4 regions of the Shewanella sp. Pdp11 genome follow, and region 1 is predicted to be linked to each of the others. Evidence: predicted binding sites of a transcription regulator. Region 1 holds the regulator's gene; each other region holds the start of a gene.
The links. The regulator sigma-54, encoded in region 1, starts transcription at its own class of promoters, with help from an activator protein. The targets are predictions, from matches to a motif close to GTTGGCACGNNNNTNGNNT.
Positions count from the first base shown of each region.

Region 2: the regulator sigma-54 is predicted to act here: its motif matches at 1,869-1,887, upstream of AYJ58_RS17495 (flagellar assembly protein FlgT).
Region 3: the regulator sigma-54 is predicted to act here: its motif matches at 2,106-2,124, upstream of AYJ58_RS21355 (P-II family nitrogen regulator).
Region 4: the regulator sigma-54 is predicted to act here: its motif matches at 1,525-1,543, upstream of AYJ58_RS08505 (TorF family putative porin).

Region 1 is NZ_CP015194.1:1,397,539-1,401,752, reverse strand. It holds gene lptA (lipopolysaccharide transport periplasmic protein LptA) at 1-551, shown strand, start outside; gene lptC (LPS export ABC transporter periplasmic protein LptC) at 1-10, shown strand, start outside; gene lptB (LPS export ABC transporter ATP-binding protein) at 548-1,279, shown strand; gene AYJ58_RS06160 (RNA polymerase factor sigma-54) at 1,387-2,865, shown strand; gene hpf (ribosome hibernation promoting factor) at 2,894-3,181, shown strand; gene ptsN (PTS IIA-like nitrogen regulatory protein PtsN) at 3,184-3,627, shown strand; gene rapZ (RNase adapter RapZ) at 3,624-4,214, shown strand, end outside.
Region 2 is NZ_CP015194.1:3,945,579-3,949,792, reverse strand. It holds gene AYJ58_RS17505 (DUF2947 domain-containing protein) at 1-250, opposite strand, end outside; tRNA gene AYJ58_RS17500 (tRNA-Arg) at 491-566, opposite strand; gene AYJ58_RS17495 (flagellar assembly protein FlgT) at 622-1,788, opposite strand; gene AYJ58_RS17490 (FlgO family outer membrane protein) at 2,069-2,701, shown strand; gene AYJ58_RS17485 (LPP20 family lipoprotein) at 2,698-3,147, shown strand; gene AYJ58_RS17480 (flagella synthesis protein FlgN) at 3,288-3,713, opposite strand; gene flgM (flagellar biosynthesis anti-sigma factor FlgM) at 3,716-4,039, opposite strand; gene flgA (flagellar basal body P-ring formation chaperone FlgA) at 4,115-4,214, opposite strand, start outside.
Region 3 is NZ_CP015194.1:4,853,574-4,857,787, reverse strand. It holds gene AYJ58_RS21370 (IS1634 family transposase) at 1-477, shown strand, start outside; gene AYJ58_RS21365 (putative porin) at 458-1,204, shown strand; gene AYJ58_RS21360 (hydrolase) at 1,286-1,828, opposite strand; gene AYJ58_RS21355 (P-II family nitrogen regulator) at 2,172-2,510, shown strand; gene AYJ58_RS21350 (ammonium transporter) at 2,521-3,771, shown strand; gene AYJ58_RS21345 (hypothetical protein) at 3,990-4,214, shown strand, end outside.
Region 4 is NZ_CP015194.1:1,921,616-1,925,829, reverse strand. It holds gene AYJ58_RS08515 (CoA-acylating methylmalonate-semialdehyde dehydrogenase) at 1-1,036, shown strand, start outside; partial or broken gene AYJ58_RS08510 (cupin domain-containing protein) at 1,067-1,432, shown strand; gene AYJ58_RS08505 (TorF family putative porin) at 1,615-2,337, shown strand; gene nagP (N-acetylglucosamine MFS transporter NagP) at 2,435-3,733, opposite strand; gene nagX (transmembrane glucosamine N-acetyltransferase NagX) at 4,057-4,214, opposite strand, start outside.

The sequences.
Region 1 (4,214 bases):
AGCAAAATAACGTATTACTTGCCAGCCTAATGCTAATAATGAGCATGAGCGCCTTTGCTAAAGTCGACGACCTAAAGCAGGAAGTTAAAATCAAAGCAGTGAGCCAAACGGCAGATATCAAGAACAACCAGATCATCTTCTTTGGTCCGGTGGAAGTTACCCAAGGCTCGATAAAAATCCAAGCAAATGAACTGCGTGCATTTTCTGCCGAAGGTGAAAATAGCAAAATTTTAGTGGCCACTGGTAACCCCGCAACTTACAACCAAGTGTTAGACGATGGCCGTCCAGCCTCGGCGAGCGCGAAAGAAATTCGTTACGATATGGCAAGCCGTACCCTGACACTGAAAGGCCAAGCTTCGTTAGATCAAGCGGGTAGCCAAGTGACGGGTAATGTGATCCGCTATAACATTATCCAGCAAAAATTGATTGCTGAGAGCACAGGTAGTGGTGACGATCGCGTGATCACTATTATTCAGCCAGAAAACTATCAAGATGATGCCAAACCTGACGCGCCAGCGGATAAACCTGTGAAAAAGCAGGACTCTAAATGACCCAAATCACCCTAAGAGCACAAAATCTGGCGAAGAGTTATAAGAGTCGCCAAGTGGTTAAAGACGTCAGTCTAACGGTAAAGACAGGTCAAGTTGTTGGACTACTCGGCCCAAACGGTGCGGGTAAAACCACCACCTTTTACATGGTCGTCGGTCTGGTTAAAAGCGATAAAGGCCACATCTTTATCGACGATGATGATTTAACCGCGGATCCTATGCACCTGCGCGCCCGCAAAGGCATAGGTTACTTGCCGCAGGAAGCCAGTATCTTCCGTAAGCTGACCGTCCATGACAACATCATGGCCGTACTGCAAACGCGCAAAGAATTGAAGAAAGAGCAAAGGGAAGAACAACTCGAGCATCTGCTCGAAGAATTCCACATCACCCACATCCGTGACAGCCAAGGCATGTCATTGTCGGGGGGCGAACGTCGCCGTGTCGAAATTGCACGGGCGTTAGCAGCAAATCCTAAGTTCATTTTGCTCGATGAACCCTTTGCGGGTGTCGATCCGATTTCAGTTATCGACATCAAAAAGATTATCGAACAGCTCAAAAGTCGAGGCCTTGGCGTGTTGATCACCGACCATAATGTTCGCGAGACATTAGATGTGTGTGAACATGCCTATATTGTGAGTCACGGAAACCTGATTGCCGAAGGAACACCTGCAGAGATCTTAGACAATCAGCAAGTTAGGGCTGTGTACTTAGGTGAACAATTCAGGCTATAGTTAATCAAGCGGAGCCAATGAAGGCAATTTGTGCCAGCATTGTGCTCCACTCAAGATGATAACAAGCGACCTCATCCAACAATAATAACGTAGGGATCAGCGGTAACATGAAAGCGTCACTCCAGCTCAAACTGGGTCAACAGTTAACCATGACGCCACAATTACAACAGGCCATTCGTCTGTTGCAACTGTCGTCATTAGAACTGCAGCAAGAGATCCAGCAAGCCTTAGATTCTAATCCCCTTCTCGAGCTGGAAGAGGATCAATTCGACGCCACTAAAGACCCTGTAAACCAAACGCTTTCCGATACGGATTTCAGTGAATCGAGCACTCTGCCGCCTGAGAAAGACAGCTCCACAATAGACACGGCAGAGTCCTTAACCAAAGAATCCATGCCCGACGAGCTCCCCATGGACACCACCTGGGATGAAGTGTTCACTGCCTCCCCTAATTCTGGCCCCGGCGGCAGTCGTGAAGATGATATGCCCTTCCAAGGTGAGACCAGTGAAGGCTTGTATGAGCACTTAGAATGGCAAAAAAACCTCACGCCGTTTTCTGAAACCGATTTAGCCATTGCCACCGCCATTATTGATGCCATCGACGATCAAGGCTATCTCACTCAAAGCACTGAAGAAATTCTCGAAGCCATGGGCAATCCTGAAGTTGAGCTTGACGAAGTTGAAGCCGTACTCAAGCGCATTCAACATTTTGATCCCATTGGTGTGGCCGCCCGCGATTTAAGCGAGTGCCTGCTGATCCAACTGTCGCATTTCGCCGCTGACACTCCACACCTCGAAAATGCCCGCATGTTGATCAAAGATCATTTAGATCTGATCGCCGCGCGCGATTTTAGATTGTTGATGCGTAAGACTAAATTAAAAGAGGATGAGTTAAGGGACGGCATCGCGCTTATCCAAACCCTCAATCCCCGCCCAGGTTTATTGATTACGCCCAACGATGACGAATACGTCATCCCAGATGTGTCTGTGTCGAAGAAGAATGGCCGCTGGGTGGTTGAACTGAACCCAGACTGCATGCCAAAAATCAATGTAAATCAACATTATGCATCGATGGCGCGCAGTACTAAAAACCAAGCCGATAGCCAATTTATTCGTGGCCATCTGCAAGAGGCTAAATGGTTTATCAAAAGCCTAGAAAGCCGTAACGACACTTTACTTAAAGTTGCGAATTGCATAGTGCAATATCAGCAAGGTTTCTTCGAATACGGTGAAGAAGCCATGAAACCTATGGTGCTTAACGATATTGCCGAAGCGGTAGAAATGCATGAGTCCACCATCTCACGGGTGACCACCCAAAAATACATGCATACCCCTAAGGGACTTTTTGAACTAAAATACTTCTTCTCTAGCCACGTCGGAACTGACGATGGTGGGGAGTGCTCATCCACAGCAATCAGAGCCTTCATTAAGAAACTGGTTGCAGCGGAAAACCAGAAAAAACCATTAAGCGACAGTAAGATGGCACAACTTCTGGCAGAACAAGGGATCAACGTAGCCCGCAGAACCATTGCGAAGTACCGAGAGGCTATGCTCATTCCGCCTTCTAATCAGCGTAAAAGTTTATAACCTACAGTGGATATCGGAGGACGTTTCTATGCAAATAAACCTGAGTGGACACCATGTCGAAATTACCGAATCGTTACGCGCATATGTAGAAGAAAAGTTTTCAAAACTTGAACGCCATTTCGAACAGATCAATAATGTGCACGTTGTGCTCAATGTCGAGAAAATGCAACAGATTGCCGAAGCGAGAATAAATCTTATCGGTGGTGAAGTTTTTGCAACTTCAGAGCATGCTGACATGTATGCCGCTATAGACGCCCTGATTGACAAGCTTGATCGTCAGGTTATTAAACACAAAGAGAAGTTAACAAAACACTAATAATGGAACTTTGTACCATACTGCGGCCGGAGTGCACTACCTGCGCCACTCCGGGCAGCAAGAAAAAGGTACTGGAACTCATCAGCGACTTAGTCGCTGCCCAGTACCCGACCCTCTCATCTCAAGAGATATTCGAAAGCCTAGTGGCGCGCGAAAAGATGGGGAGCACAGGTATAGGGAACGGCATCGCCATTCCACATGGTCGATTAACCGATATAAATCAGCCCATTGCCATACTCATTAAGTGTGAAGAGCCGATAGCATTCGATGCTATCGATAAGCAACCTGTTGATATTTTATTTGCACTACTGGTGCCTGCTGACCAATGTCAGCAACACTTAAGTACCTTGTCTTGCATGGCCGAAAAGCTGAGCGACAAGCAAATATTAAAACAATTACGCAAGACGCATGATGAAACGGAACTCTATCAGGTAATCACTGGATGAAACTGGTCATAGTGTCGGGCCGCTCAGGCTCAGGTAAATCTGTCGCCCTAAGGGTACTCGAAGATCTCGGCTATTACTGTGTCGATAACCTTCCCTTGCCCTTAATCGGCACTTTGCTTGAGCAACTCAAAGGCAGTAACGATCTCGTCGCCATCAGTGTCGACGTGCGTAACATGCCAGAGCAGGACAAGGTTCTAGTTAAACAACTCGCGAGCCTACCTCCTGATACTGAGTTAACGAGCTTCTTCCTCAATTCTAGCGATAAAATTCTGCTTAAGCGTTACAGCGAGACTCGCCGTTTGCACCCTTTGTCAAAGAGCCAAGTCTCTTTACAAGAAGCAATAAAACGGGAAGGGAAACTGCTCGAGCCTATGTCAAAACTGGTCGATCACTACATAGATACGTCGAACCTGAATATCTATGATTTAAGCGATCAAGTGAGACAAATTCTGCTCGGCAGTGTCGATAAAGAATTAGTGATCAACTTTGAGTCCTTTGGCTTTAAGCACGGTATGCCCACCGAAGCCGACTTTATGTTTGATGTTCGCTTCCTGCCTAACCCACACTGGGAACTGGCGCTGCGTCCA
Region 2 (4,214 bases), 2.4 Mb from region 1:
CTTCACTATCCCAAGCACTCTGCCAATGATCTGTTTCCACCCAAGCATCAGCCTTCGCCGCCCAATCTCCCTTAGTGAATTGCTCCGCACGACTACTCTTGTTGCTAATCCATTGGTTCCAGATTTCCATCGCACTTTTATCTGTTAACGGCAGGATATGCGCCTTGTCCTCGTCAGTGACAGGTAAGTCCTTGTGGTTGAAAATCCACTTACGGCGGTATTGATCTAGCGGTATATAAGTGTTGGCCAAGCAAGCTCTCCTAGGTTGAGCTCTGAAGGCTCATCAAACATCAGTGTGTTGGATTATACTGACTTAGCCAAGTTTAGGGCAATGCCGCAATGTAGCTTTATCCTGGTATTGGATTTTATAGTAACGATTAACAGAGCTGTTTTTTAAGGGATATAGACTGAGGAAGTTTTAAATGTGTTTTTGAAAATTATTCTTATCAGAAAAATCTTCAAGTGAAGTTGAAATCACACAAGCATTATCTGGTCTCTCCACAGGGACTCGAACCCCGATCGGCCGCTTAGGAGGCGGCTGCTCTATCCTGTTGAGCTATAGAGAGACGACAGTGATTATACTGGTTTTATCTCTGATTAAAAGGCTTATGATTTAGTTGCTTAAATCTTAAGCGCTATGTCGTTTATCTGCACATTGTAGGCTGCATTTTGGTCTAAAAGTACTGCTGTTGAGCTTTCTTCACTCACTTGTTCGATTTTTACCGTGGCTCGACTTTTGGTTGCGACTGCGCGCATTTCATTGAGTCTATCCGGTAGGTTTTGCTGTAATACGACTTGGAATTTATCCCCGACACGAATGCCATGTTTACGGCCGAGATTTAAAATGATCCTGTCCGCTTGGCGGCTCACGACTTGGCCGAGTAAGGGTCTGCAATTGAGTGTGCTGTCTAAATCATGGGTAGCCTGTTGCATTAACTTAGTAAGATTTTTGCCATAGGATGATCGCCAGAATCTGTCCGTATTCGGGGCAATAATGGCTTGTTCTTCAAATTCCCATGGCGCCGATGTGCTGTAGCTTTTACTCCAAACTTCTTCGCCACTGATCCCATGATAGAGGCTAAGTTTGAACTGGAATTGCCTGAGTGGAGCTTCATCCCAGAATCCTAGGAAGGTTGGCGGCACTGGCTCTATTGAGATATCCATAATTTGTGGTTGGAGGATATATTGGCTGTCGGTAATTTCACTGAGCCAGCTTGGGAGTCGATAACCGCGGATATCCACTAGATCTTGTTTAATATCGAGCAGTTCTTTAGCGTGAGTGTGGCTAAAGCCTGTGGCGGAGTAATCGTCTATAACACTACCAAGTTTTTCTGAAATAACTTCTTCAAAACCTGAAAGCTGCCCATATCTGAGCTGAGTACGATCTTTGATTTGTGCTTGAGGGATTAAAATCGCAGCCTTTAATTGTCCATTTGGACACTGCTGCGTAGGATCATCATTTAGATCGAGTCGTAAGGATACATAAATTTTGTTTCCTTGGATCCGTTCACTCACAAGTTGAATACTAATGGCTTGGGCGTTGCGATTAATCGCAAAATTATTTTGAGTAAGGTTACCGTTTGTCGTTTGTTGTTCACTGGATATTTGAATGCCAGTGCTTAATGTAGCGTAGCTAACGGCTTGATTAATCGCTTCTTCTCTTGCTTGAGCCGTATTACCATTGAGAATAGTCGCTTCACCACTGGCTTCTATCCATTCGGCCTGAGTAGGCAAAGACAAGAGTGCAAGGCTCAAAATGATGAGCGAAGCTGAACCTGGTATATGCATCAATACAATCCTTATCGCTAAGCTATTGGCGAGCTTGCTAATCGAGCCAGTTTCCTGACACTTAATCTAATATACCGACAAAGCAAATTCCATGCCTGAGTAACGAGAGTTTTCGATAAAGTTTCCATTGGTGCAGTCGATATACAGCATATGAGAATAATATTGTCGGGCTGGAGTCAATTTTGGTCCGAAGATTGCTGGCTTTTGTTACTCACAAAAATGAGACGCGTAGAGTGTGAGTGATTTAATGGCCTGTACACCCACAAATGAGGTAACTCCAATGCTAAAGCGTGTGATTATTCCCTTAACATTACTGATGTTAGGTGGATGTGTGGCTAAATCGGTTACACCGCCCAAGCCGAGTTTAGTGGATGGCAATGGGTTGCCGCCAACGGCAGTGATCAACCATTTAGCACAGCGAATAGTGACAGAGCTCGTTAAGCAAAATGATGCTCTGCGTTCTGATCAACCAATTGTCGTCGCAACCCCAGTATTAGTAGGTGACATGAATGGTACAAATGCGTTGGCGCAGCAGTTACAGCAAGGATTAATGACGTCGCTCCATAGCTTTCAGTTTAATGTGGTTGATTTAAATTTAGCTGATGGCTTGAGAGTGACGGCTAATGGGGATTTTATTTTGACGCGAGATTGGCAACAATTGTCGAAAAATCTTCCCGTTGAGCATCTTGTCGTTTCGACTATGAGCCCAGTTACCAATGGTATGGCGATCAATACTCGGATTGTGAATATAAGTAACAATCGCGTGGTATCGGCCTCTCAAACTTTTGTGACTCAAAAAGAGTTGGCAAACTACATGCAGCCATCGGAGCAAATTGTGTCACAAAATGGCGTCTTATATCGTCAGGCGAGTCCAGGCATGAATGAAGTGCGTGTTTTAGGAGATGGAAAATGAAACGCTACCTGTTATTTATTGCGGCGCTAATGCTAACTGGCTGCGCGGCTAAAGATAGATATGTGCAATGGGAAGATGTGCCGCCGCCGAGTTTTCCTAAGTTAACGGCCATAGGATATGCGCCTTTAGCGACTCAACCGGCTAAAGAGCAATCACAAAGAGTGTTGATGGCCATGCAAGCATCAAAAATTGTGGCCTACCGTGAATTAGCGGAACAAGTATATGGGCAGAAAATAACGGCAAACAGCAGTGTCAGTGATTGGATGTTGACGGACGATAATGTTAAAGCATCGGTTTCTGGCGTGATCCGTGGGGCGCGGGTCGTTAAGAGTTATCCGGCTGGCGATCATTATGTTACTGAGTTAGAACTGGATTTTTCACGGGTATGGGCACTGTATCAACAACAGAGCCGTCCACAGCGAGTGAAAGAAGTCACGTATTTCTAGTCATTTCTACATGACTCTATTGAGCCGCGAACTATACGAGTAGTATGCGGCTTTTCTATTTCTGCAAAGTACTAAAGTTTAATCTTTAATCAGAGCAGAGCTTAGAAGCTGGAAATACAGAGTAGGAATTGATGCGCCTGTTAGGCTTTTAAATCATTACCTAAACTTGAGATAGTTGAGGTCTTGCCTTTATCGTTATACGTAAGGCTGGAGGCGTTTCTGCTGGCTTGTAAAGCTTGAGCGAAGCGATTGAGACTGGCTAAATTCATCTCAATTAAACTGGCATTTTGATCGTTCAATGCTTTGCATTCAGTTAATGCGTCTTTGACAACGGCCATTTTATGTACGAGTTCGGTTTGCTGAGTGAGTTGAGACTTATCAGTGTGGTTTGCCAAAATGTCATCATTAGTTTTGAGTTCTTTCAGACATTGTGATTTTTCGTTAGCAAGAGAAAGCAGTAAATCGGCGTTTTGGTCAACCAAAGCGCCTTTTTCCTTGAGTATGATTTGCTTAAGAACAGCCAAATGGGCGTGTTGTAGATCTACCAGTTTAGCTATTTCAGTCATAGTTACTCTTTATTCAAGTCATTAAGTTCGGCTTCAAAACTTGCAATATTGGCAGCCAACTTTTCAGGGTCAATTTTATAGCGGCCTTCGGCGATAGCCTGTTTAATTTCGGCCACTTTCTTTTGATCAACTTCAGGAAGGCTCGCCATTTTAGTCTGAGCTCCTTGCAGTTGTTGCGCTTGCGCTGTAATCACCACTGAGTCGGTTCTTTGTGGTGTTGTCGATTTTGTGGCAACTTGAGCAGATTGATCGCTGCTAGTTTTAGTTGCACCTGAACGAACTTGTGCGGTCGTTGCAGTGTTGAGTTTGCTAATATCAATTGCCATTTTCGGCTCCAGCGTCGTGTGTACGGGATTTCTTAACTGGGGTATCGGCAGCTTATAAAAAAGCTTTAGATTATTTTACATTCTTACTTCAACTTCGCCAATGCCCGTGACTATAGCATCTAGTTCTTTGTTTGAACTGCTATTTTTGACTCTGATCCGATCGCCTTTATTGCCA
Region 3 (4,214 bases), 1.5 Mb from region 1:
GCAACTAGCCTGGCTTGCGTTGAAGAGGCTCGCAACCAGACCGGTGTGTTCATCCTGGCGACCAATGACCACAGCGATACGCTGACCATGGCCGAACTACTCGCCACCTATAAAGCGCAGCAGAATGTCGAACGAGGCTTTCGTTTTCTCAAGAGCCCGGAGTTTTTAACCTCCTCACTGTACCTGAAAAAACCGGAGCGGATTGAAGCGCTGCTGATGGTGATGACCTGTAGCCTGATGATTTATGCCGCGTTGGAGCACCGTATCCGGCAGGGATTAATGGAGCAAAACCGCAGCGTGGCGGATATGAAAAAGAAACCGACCCAGCAGCCGACGGCCCGTTGGATCTTTTTGCGCTTTGGTGGCATATATGAATATCGACAGGGAGACGCTCCGCCACAAGTAACGGAGCTAACAGGAGACCAGCAGATCATTTTGGAGGTATTGGGTGAACGCTATCGGCAAATTTATTCCTAAATTAGGTGCGGAATGTCGGGTTAATGCCGCTGCTGCACAAGATAACTCATTTCAGCATGAAGCAGGCCTAAAATATAGCGCAAATTCTGAAGAGTTCAGCGATGGTCTGTGGAACGCGAATTATCGTTACTACATTAGCCCAGTTGACCAAACTAAAGGTCCTTATGCGCTTAATGGATTTTTAGCTCAAACGTCTAATGTTGGTGTTAATTACAGCAATTATGATGAATCAGATTTAGATGCCGTTGGTGTTGATGGCACTTATGTATTTGCTTCTAAATGGTTTATTGCTGCTAACTATCAACGTTCTGAAATCGGCAGTTTTGACTGGAACACTTACGGTGCAGAAGTCGGTTATTACTTCAACGATAGCTCTGCAGTATCTGCTTTCTATAACGATGGCAGCGATAGCATCGAAGAATCATACGGTTTAAAAGTGCGTAGCTTTATTGCACTGCAATCAACCACTGGTGTTGATTTGAGCGCAAACTGGACACATCAAGATTCTGACGACACATTCAATTTAGGCGCTGATTGGTATGTGACTAAATCATGGTCTGTTGGTCTAGGTTATACTGATGATGGTCATGATGATACTTTAGTATTAAAAACCGCTTATTGGTTACGTCTATCTGATAGCTTCTCTGCAAACTTTGAGTTAGCTAGAGAATTAGATTCCGATGCTGATGGTGTATTTATTGGTTTAGGTCTGACTGGTCGTTTCTAATTTAATATTCGTAACGTTTTTTTAATATAAAGGTCACAAGTTAATGTGACCTTTATTATTTTACCCTAAATAAATTTAAGACTATTTTATCAGTTTTAATAATGCCCTAAAGCGCTCGCCTTGGGCCTGATGTTGTAATTCAAATAATAGTGATTCAACGTTCGTTAATAAGGCGCCTCTGGCTGTCATCATCTGAATACCCAGTTGTTTATTCTCAGCACTGCGTGACGAGACGCCGTCTGCGACGAGATGCACCGAATATTGCTGCTCTATAAGGTCACAACAGGTTTGATAAACACACACATGGGTTTCAATGCCCGCCAGTATGACGTGTTTACGATTTGTCTTAGTGAGTGCCTGCGCAAACTCTTCACAGTGCCAACCGCTAAAATGTTGCTTGGCAATGGGGGAGCCGCTTTTCTCTAGCAAGGTTTGAAGCTCAGGACTGGTTGCTCCGAGCTTATCGGGTAGCTGTTCTAACCAGAGTATGGGTATTTCAAATAATTGTGCACCTTGGATTAAGGTCTGTAGTTGTTGGTGCAGCTTGTCACTGTTATCCATGATTTGTGCAAGTTTTCCCTGCACATCGACGATAACGAGAACACATTCTTCAGGTTTTAACATCGGGCCTTCCTTCTGCGCTTGATGATTGTCTTAGTGATGATCTTCGCTTTTGTTTAAGAGCTTGTACTGTGATGCTCAGATTTCATCTCGATTTACGCTTTTCCAGTAGACCTCAATTTAACCTTGTTACCAATAGGCCTAAGGTCGAATAGCGACTGCACTTAAGCTGCTCACTAAAAGAGTGCGTTGCACTTGTTTGTGCTCGATTATGGTGCATTTTTAACCTTTAAAAATAATCTTATTTAGTTAAATTTTAAATTAATCAGCAAGTTAAATTTTTGGCCTAATGATTGAATTACCTTTGATACAAGTTAATAACAATCGCGTTTTTTTGGAGGTCAGGATGAAACTAGTCAGCGCTATCATCAAGCCGTTTAAGTTGGATGATGTCCGTGAAGCTATCGCCGGAATAGGTATTGAAGGCATGACGGTGACCGAAGTTAAAGGTTTTGGCCGTCAAAAAGGGCACACAGAGTTGTATCGTGGCGCCGAGTATCAGGTGGATTTTTTGCCAAAAGTAAAACTAGAAATTGCCACTAAGGCTGAAAATCTCGACATGTTGATTGAGGCCATCACCACTGCGGCTCATACGGGGAAAATTGGCGACGGTAAGATCTTCGTCGTCGACTTAGAACATGCTATCCGTATCCGTACGGGTGAACTCGATACAGAAGCGCTATAAGGGGCTGATAATGGAAGAATTAACAAAACTAGGTGGCACAGTCACTGAACTACGCTTTGCACTCGATACCTTTTACTTTTTGATCTCAGGTGCTTTGGTAATGTGGATGGCAGCGGGATTTGCCATGTTAGAAGCGGGCTTAGTTCGCTCTAAAAACACCACTGAAATTTTAACTAAGAACGTGGTGTTGTACGCGATTGCCTGTGTGATGTACCTATTGGTTGGCTACAACATTATGTATGTCGATAACACTGAAGGAGGCTGGTTGCCATCGATTGGTACCTTAATCGGTTCTCAATCATCGGATGCGAGCCATGCATTAGAATCTGACTTCTTCTTCCAAGTGGTGTTTGTGGCAACGGCGATGTCAATTGTCTCTGGCGCCGTGGCGGAACGGATGAAGTTATGGGCTTTCCTGTTCTTCTCTGTGGTAATGACTGCGGTTATCTATCCAGTGGAAGGGTATTGGACTTGGGGCCAAGGTTTTATCGCAAAACTGGGCTTTGTGGACTTTGCGGGTAGCGGTATTGTGCACATGACTGGTGCGACTGCAGCGATTGCGGGGGTATTATTGCTCGGTGCACGTAAGGGTAAATATGGCCCTAACGGTCAAGTGAATCCTATCCCAGGCTCTAATTTGCCAATGGCAACCTTAGGTATGTTTATTCTGTGGATGGGCTGGTTTGGCTTCAACGGTGGATCGCAATTAATGGTGTCGGATGCGGCGAATGCGAGCTCAGTGGCAAAAGTGTTCGTTAATACTAATACTGCGGCGGCATTTGGTGCTATCTCTGCGCTTATCGTATGTAAGATGATTTGGGGTAAAGCGGATTTAACCATGATACTCAACGGTATTCTGGCGGGTTTAGTGGCGATTACGGCAGATCCGCTATCACCTTCATTGTTAATGGCGGGCGTGATTGGTGTGGTTGCTGGTGGTTTAGTGGTGTTCTCTATTGTGGGCTTAGATCGCATTAAGATCGATGATCCAGTGGGCGCGATTTCAGTACACGGCGTGGCGGGTTTCCTTGGGTTAATGTGTGTGCCATTATCCAACGCTGATGCGACCATTACTGGGCAGTTGACCGGTGCAGCCTTCATCTTTACTTGGGTATTCTGTTCATCCTTTGTGGTTTGGTATGCGATTAAGAAAACCATGGGGATCCGTGTGACTGAGGAAGAAGAATACAATGGTATGGATGCGTCTGATTGTGGTATCGATGCTTACCCAGAGTTTGTTACGGTTAAAAATGCTGGTTAAGTAAACTGGCGAATGAATGGTGATTCAACTTGATGCCTAGCGTGGTTCGAGGGATAGTAAAGCAGAGCGTAGGCTCTGCTTTTTTATGGGGCTTAGTCATGGGTTAAGCTCAAGGCGGTTTAGAGTGGGGCTTAACAGGCTGACGTGCATTACCTTACAGCATGATTTACCTACACTATTTACCTACAGTATTTACTGCACGAACAGAGGGGTGAACTATGAGCTTACATGCCACAGCTGTCGGTCAATTTACGCGACTCAGCCTTATCGTTATTGCTGGCTTGATATCAGTATCTACCTTAGCAGGGGAAATCATAGTTAACCGCTCGAGTGAGCCTGTCGATGCCTTTGCTGTGCGTGATCAAGTGCTCAAGGATTTTGAGTGGCAGGAGTCGCTTCGTCGTCAACAGCAGATCCAAATTCTGCAGGCTTTACCCTTAGGT
Region 4 (4,214 bases), 520 kb from region 1:
GATGGTTCCCATGTGGATGTTCCCAATCGCGATTGCCTGCGGTAACACCTTTATTATGAAACCCTCAGAAAAAGACCCAAGCTCGGTGATGCGTATTGCCGAGCTGCTTAAAGAAGCGGGTCTTCCCGATGGCGTGTTTAACGTGATTAACGGCGACAAAGAAGCCGTCGATACCTTACTCACCCATAAAGATGTGCAAGCGGTGAGCTTTGTGGGCTCAACGCCGATTGCCGAATACATCTATAGCACAGCCTCTAAACATGGCAAACGCGTGCAAGCCTTAGGCGGCGCGAAAAACCATATGTTACTTATGCCAGATGCGGATTTAGATCAAGCCGTTAGCGCCTTAATGGGCGCAGCCTACGGCAGTGCTGGTGAGCGTTGTATGGCGATTTCTGTCGTACTCGCGGTAGGCGATGTGGGCGATGCGTTAGTGGAAAAACTGCTACCGCAAATCCAAAGCTTAAAAGTCGGCAACGGCCTAACGCCAGAGATGGAAATGGGTCCGCTGATCTCCAAACAGCACCTTGCCAAGGTCACCCAATATGTTGAAGCCGGTGTACAAGAAGGCGCAGCGCTGCTGGTCGATGGCCGTAAATTGAGTGTTGAAGAAAATCCACGGGGCTATTTCCTCGGCGCCTGTTTGTTCGACCACGTCACGCCTGAAATGAGCATCTACCGCGAAGAAATCTTTGGCCCAGTGCTGGCGATTGTGCGCGTGAAAGATTATCCAACGGCGCTTGAGCTGATTAACCAACACGAATTTGGCAATGGCACGGCGATTTTCACCCAAAGTGGTGAAGCGGCAAGGCATTTCTGTCACCACGTACAAGTCGGTATGGTTGGAGTGAACGTACCTATCCCGGTACCGATGGCGTTCCACAGTTTTGGCGGTTGGAAGCGATCACTCTTTGGGCCGCTGCACATGCATGGTCCAGATGGCGTGCGTTTTTATACCAAACGTAAGGCAATTACTGCCCGCTGGCCCGTGGGTAAACAGACTCAAGCCGAGTTTGTAATGCCTACGATGAAATAGCCGAATGTCAGCTCAACAAGGAAATCGCAAATGACTGTGAGTATCAACGCCATTATTCGCTTTGCTACGGCGCAAACAGCCGTCCAAACCTATCAGTTACCGACGGAAAAGTTGTTAGCAGGCAATCCAACTCAAGGATTAGAGAATCATTATTCTAGCCCTTGTGATCAATTTCACAGTGGAATTTGGCAAAGTGAATCAGGCGCTTGGAAAATAAACTACACTGAATACGAGTACTGCGAAATCCTCGAAGGGATAAGTGTTATCACAGATCTTCAAGGTCAATCGTAGACGTTCACTGTGGGCGACAGGTTTATTATACCCGCGGGTTTTCAAGGCACTTGGGAAGTCGTGGAACCCTGCCGCAAGGTTTACGTCATTTTCGAACAAAAATGAGATCAACGAGGCTGATGTTAGCCTCAAACAAGCTAAGTTATCTTAGCAATACTCGCCATGAGGTCACAGCAACGGGTTTTCCTAGGCTGTTGTTTGGCACACCAACGGATGCACTGGCACGATTGAATAACCATGGCCGCCAGTAACACGTCCGAGTCAACAAAGAAAATGGGAGAAATACCGTGTATAACAATCTGAATAAAAAACGGCTGGTACAGCTTGTCGGACTCGCGCTAACCACGACCCTATTCTCCGGCATGGCCGCCGCCGAAGTAACAGGGGAAATTAGTCTCACTAACGACTATCGTTTTCGCGGCGTATCACAAACCGCTGGCGATCCTGCCCTGCAAGGCGGTATCGATTGGAGCTTCGACTCGGGTTTCTCTGTCGGCGCTTGGGCAAGTAACGTGGACTTTGATGAGCCAGGCTATAACGGCCCTGCCATCGAATACGATTTCTATGTCGCCTATGGCGGTGAGATCAACGAAGATCTGACCTATGACATTACCCTTAACCGTTATAACTACTCTGGCGAGAGTGACATAGGCTACTTTGAAGTCACGGCTGGTATGGATTTTAAAGGCTTTCGCGCCGCTTACTGGTACACCAATGACTATGGCGGCACTGATTTAGACTATCACTACGCTGAGCTTAACTATTCCTATGAATTTGTTGAGAATTGGAGCCTCGATCTGCACTACGGCTATAACGTGGGTGATGCATTAGATGACGGTGAAGGTTTTGATAGCTACTCAGATTACTCTGTTGGCGTATCGACTGAACTATCAGGTTTTGGGCTTTCTCTCGCTTGGTTAGGCACAGATCTTAGCGGCGATCAAAAGGTCTCTGATGGTGTATTTAAAAACTCAGATACCGTACTTGCGAGCGTAAGTTACGCGTTCTAATTTGGCCTTAGTATAAAGTTCACAAGAACCGCTTAGATAAGACACAAAGAAGCCCTCATCATCGAGGGCTTCTTTTTAGCAACTCAAGCTTACTTGTCTACCAACTACGCATCTTATGACCTTTTACCGCGTAGAACAGAATGAACAGATAACAGGGCAACATCACCATATAACCGCCCTGCATACCCATATCTGTCGCCGAACTCATTAAGCCCCAAGACACAGGACCAAAGGCGCCACCTGCAATCCCCATGATAAGCAGCGCAGAACCTGTGCTGGTCAATTTACCCATACCAGACAAGGCTAACGGCCATACTGCAGGCCAAACAATTGCATTGGCTAAACCAAGGAAGGCAATCATCAACAGGGTGTCTGGCAACGCAACGCCACCAAAAGGCACTAACACAACATTCGCGATAGCGTAGGAGTTATTGTCGCCGAACAAAATACCGCATGTCAGCAGCAAACCTAAAATGGCCGACACCATCAAGGCCTTAGGCTGTGAAATAAAGCGAGGAATTAATAGGATACCGAGCGTGTAACCTAGCACCATACACACCATAGTATAGGAGGTCATCACCCCGTAATGTTCAACCCCGAGTGATAGCGCAAAAGTGCCGATAGTGTCACCAGCGATCACTTCCACCGCTACATACACAAACAGCGCCAGCACGCCAAAGGCTAAGTTAGGGTGTGACAGTGCCGCTTTAAGTTGGCCTTTATCGGTATTTTCAGCCACTTCATCTTCATTGGATAATTCTGGTAATGGGGATTTTTTTACCGCTAGCGCTAAAATTCCGATAAAAATCGCCATGCCTAAATAAGGGAATACTAGGCCGTCGGCCATTTCTTCAATTTGAATTTGAGTCAGCTCAGTACCAATACGGTCTTTAAAACTGTCTAAAATCAGTGCAGAGAACACCAAAGGCGCAATCACACCCGCACCTTTATTCAAAATACCCATCACACTCACACGGGCGGCCGCAGATTCTTCAGGCCCCAAACGCACCACATAAGGGTTAACCGCAGTTTGTAATAGGGTTTGGCCTGCGCCCATCACTAATTGGGCGAAAAGGAATAGGGCAAATATTTGTGTTTCCGCAGCAGGGATAAACAGTAAGCCCGCCAACATCATCACACCCATGCCTATCGCCATACCATTCTTATAGCCGACTTTGCGAATAAGCCAAGCGGATGGCAAGGCAGTAAAGGTCACTGCAATGTAGAAAGAAAACAGGATCAACGACGCTTGAAAGGGATTCAGTTGCAATATTTGTTTCAAATAAGGCATCAAAGAACCATTCAACCAAGTGGCGAATCCGAGGATGAAAAAGAGAGCGGCCACTATGGCCATGGGGAGAAAGCTGCTTTTCTGCTGGCTTTTATCGAGTGTCATTTCCATAAACCTGCTTCTTATAGTAATTAATTATTTAGGTGATAACGGGGTTTAAATTAATGCCTAAGTTCCCGAATATCCGTATCGCGACTCGTCCGCAATGGCTAATGTTATCATCCAAACGCACCATTGTTTCAGTGATGTTAAAACAAATAACACAAAAAGACAACGCTGTCATTTAATAAATTATCGCGAATATTCCCTCGTAATCATCGATTGGCCAACTGATAAGTTATAAGTAAGTGATGACTTACATCCAGAAAATAATGTAAAAAAAGCCGCAGACACTGAGTGTGTGCGGCTCAAGCTATTAAGCAAACAGATTAAATTCTGACAAAAATATTGCGGCGATACATCCAATATAACACCAGCCACTGCACCGCAAGTAAGCTGACAACCGCAGCTAACGCTTGAGCGCTTTCAGGCAAGGCCATCACTAAGCCGCCAAATACGCTTTGGGCGATATATTTCCAATCCACTA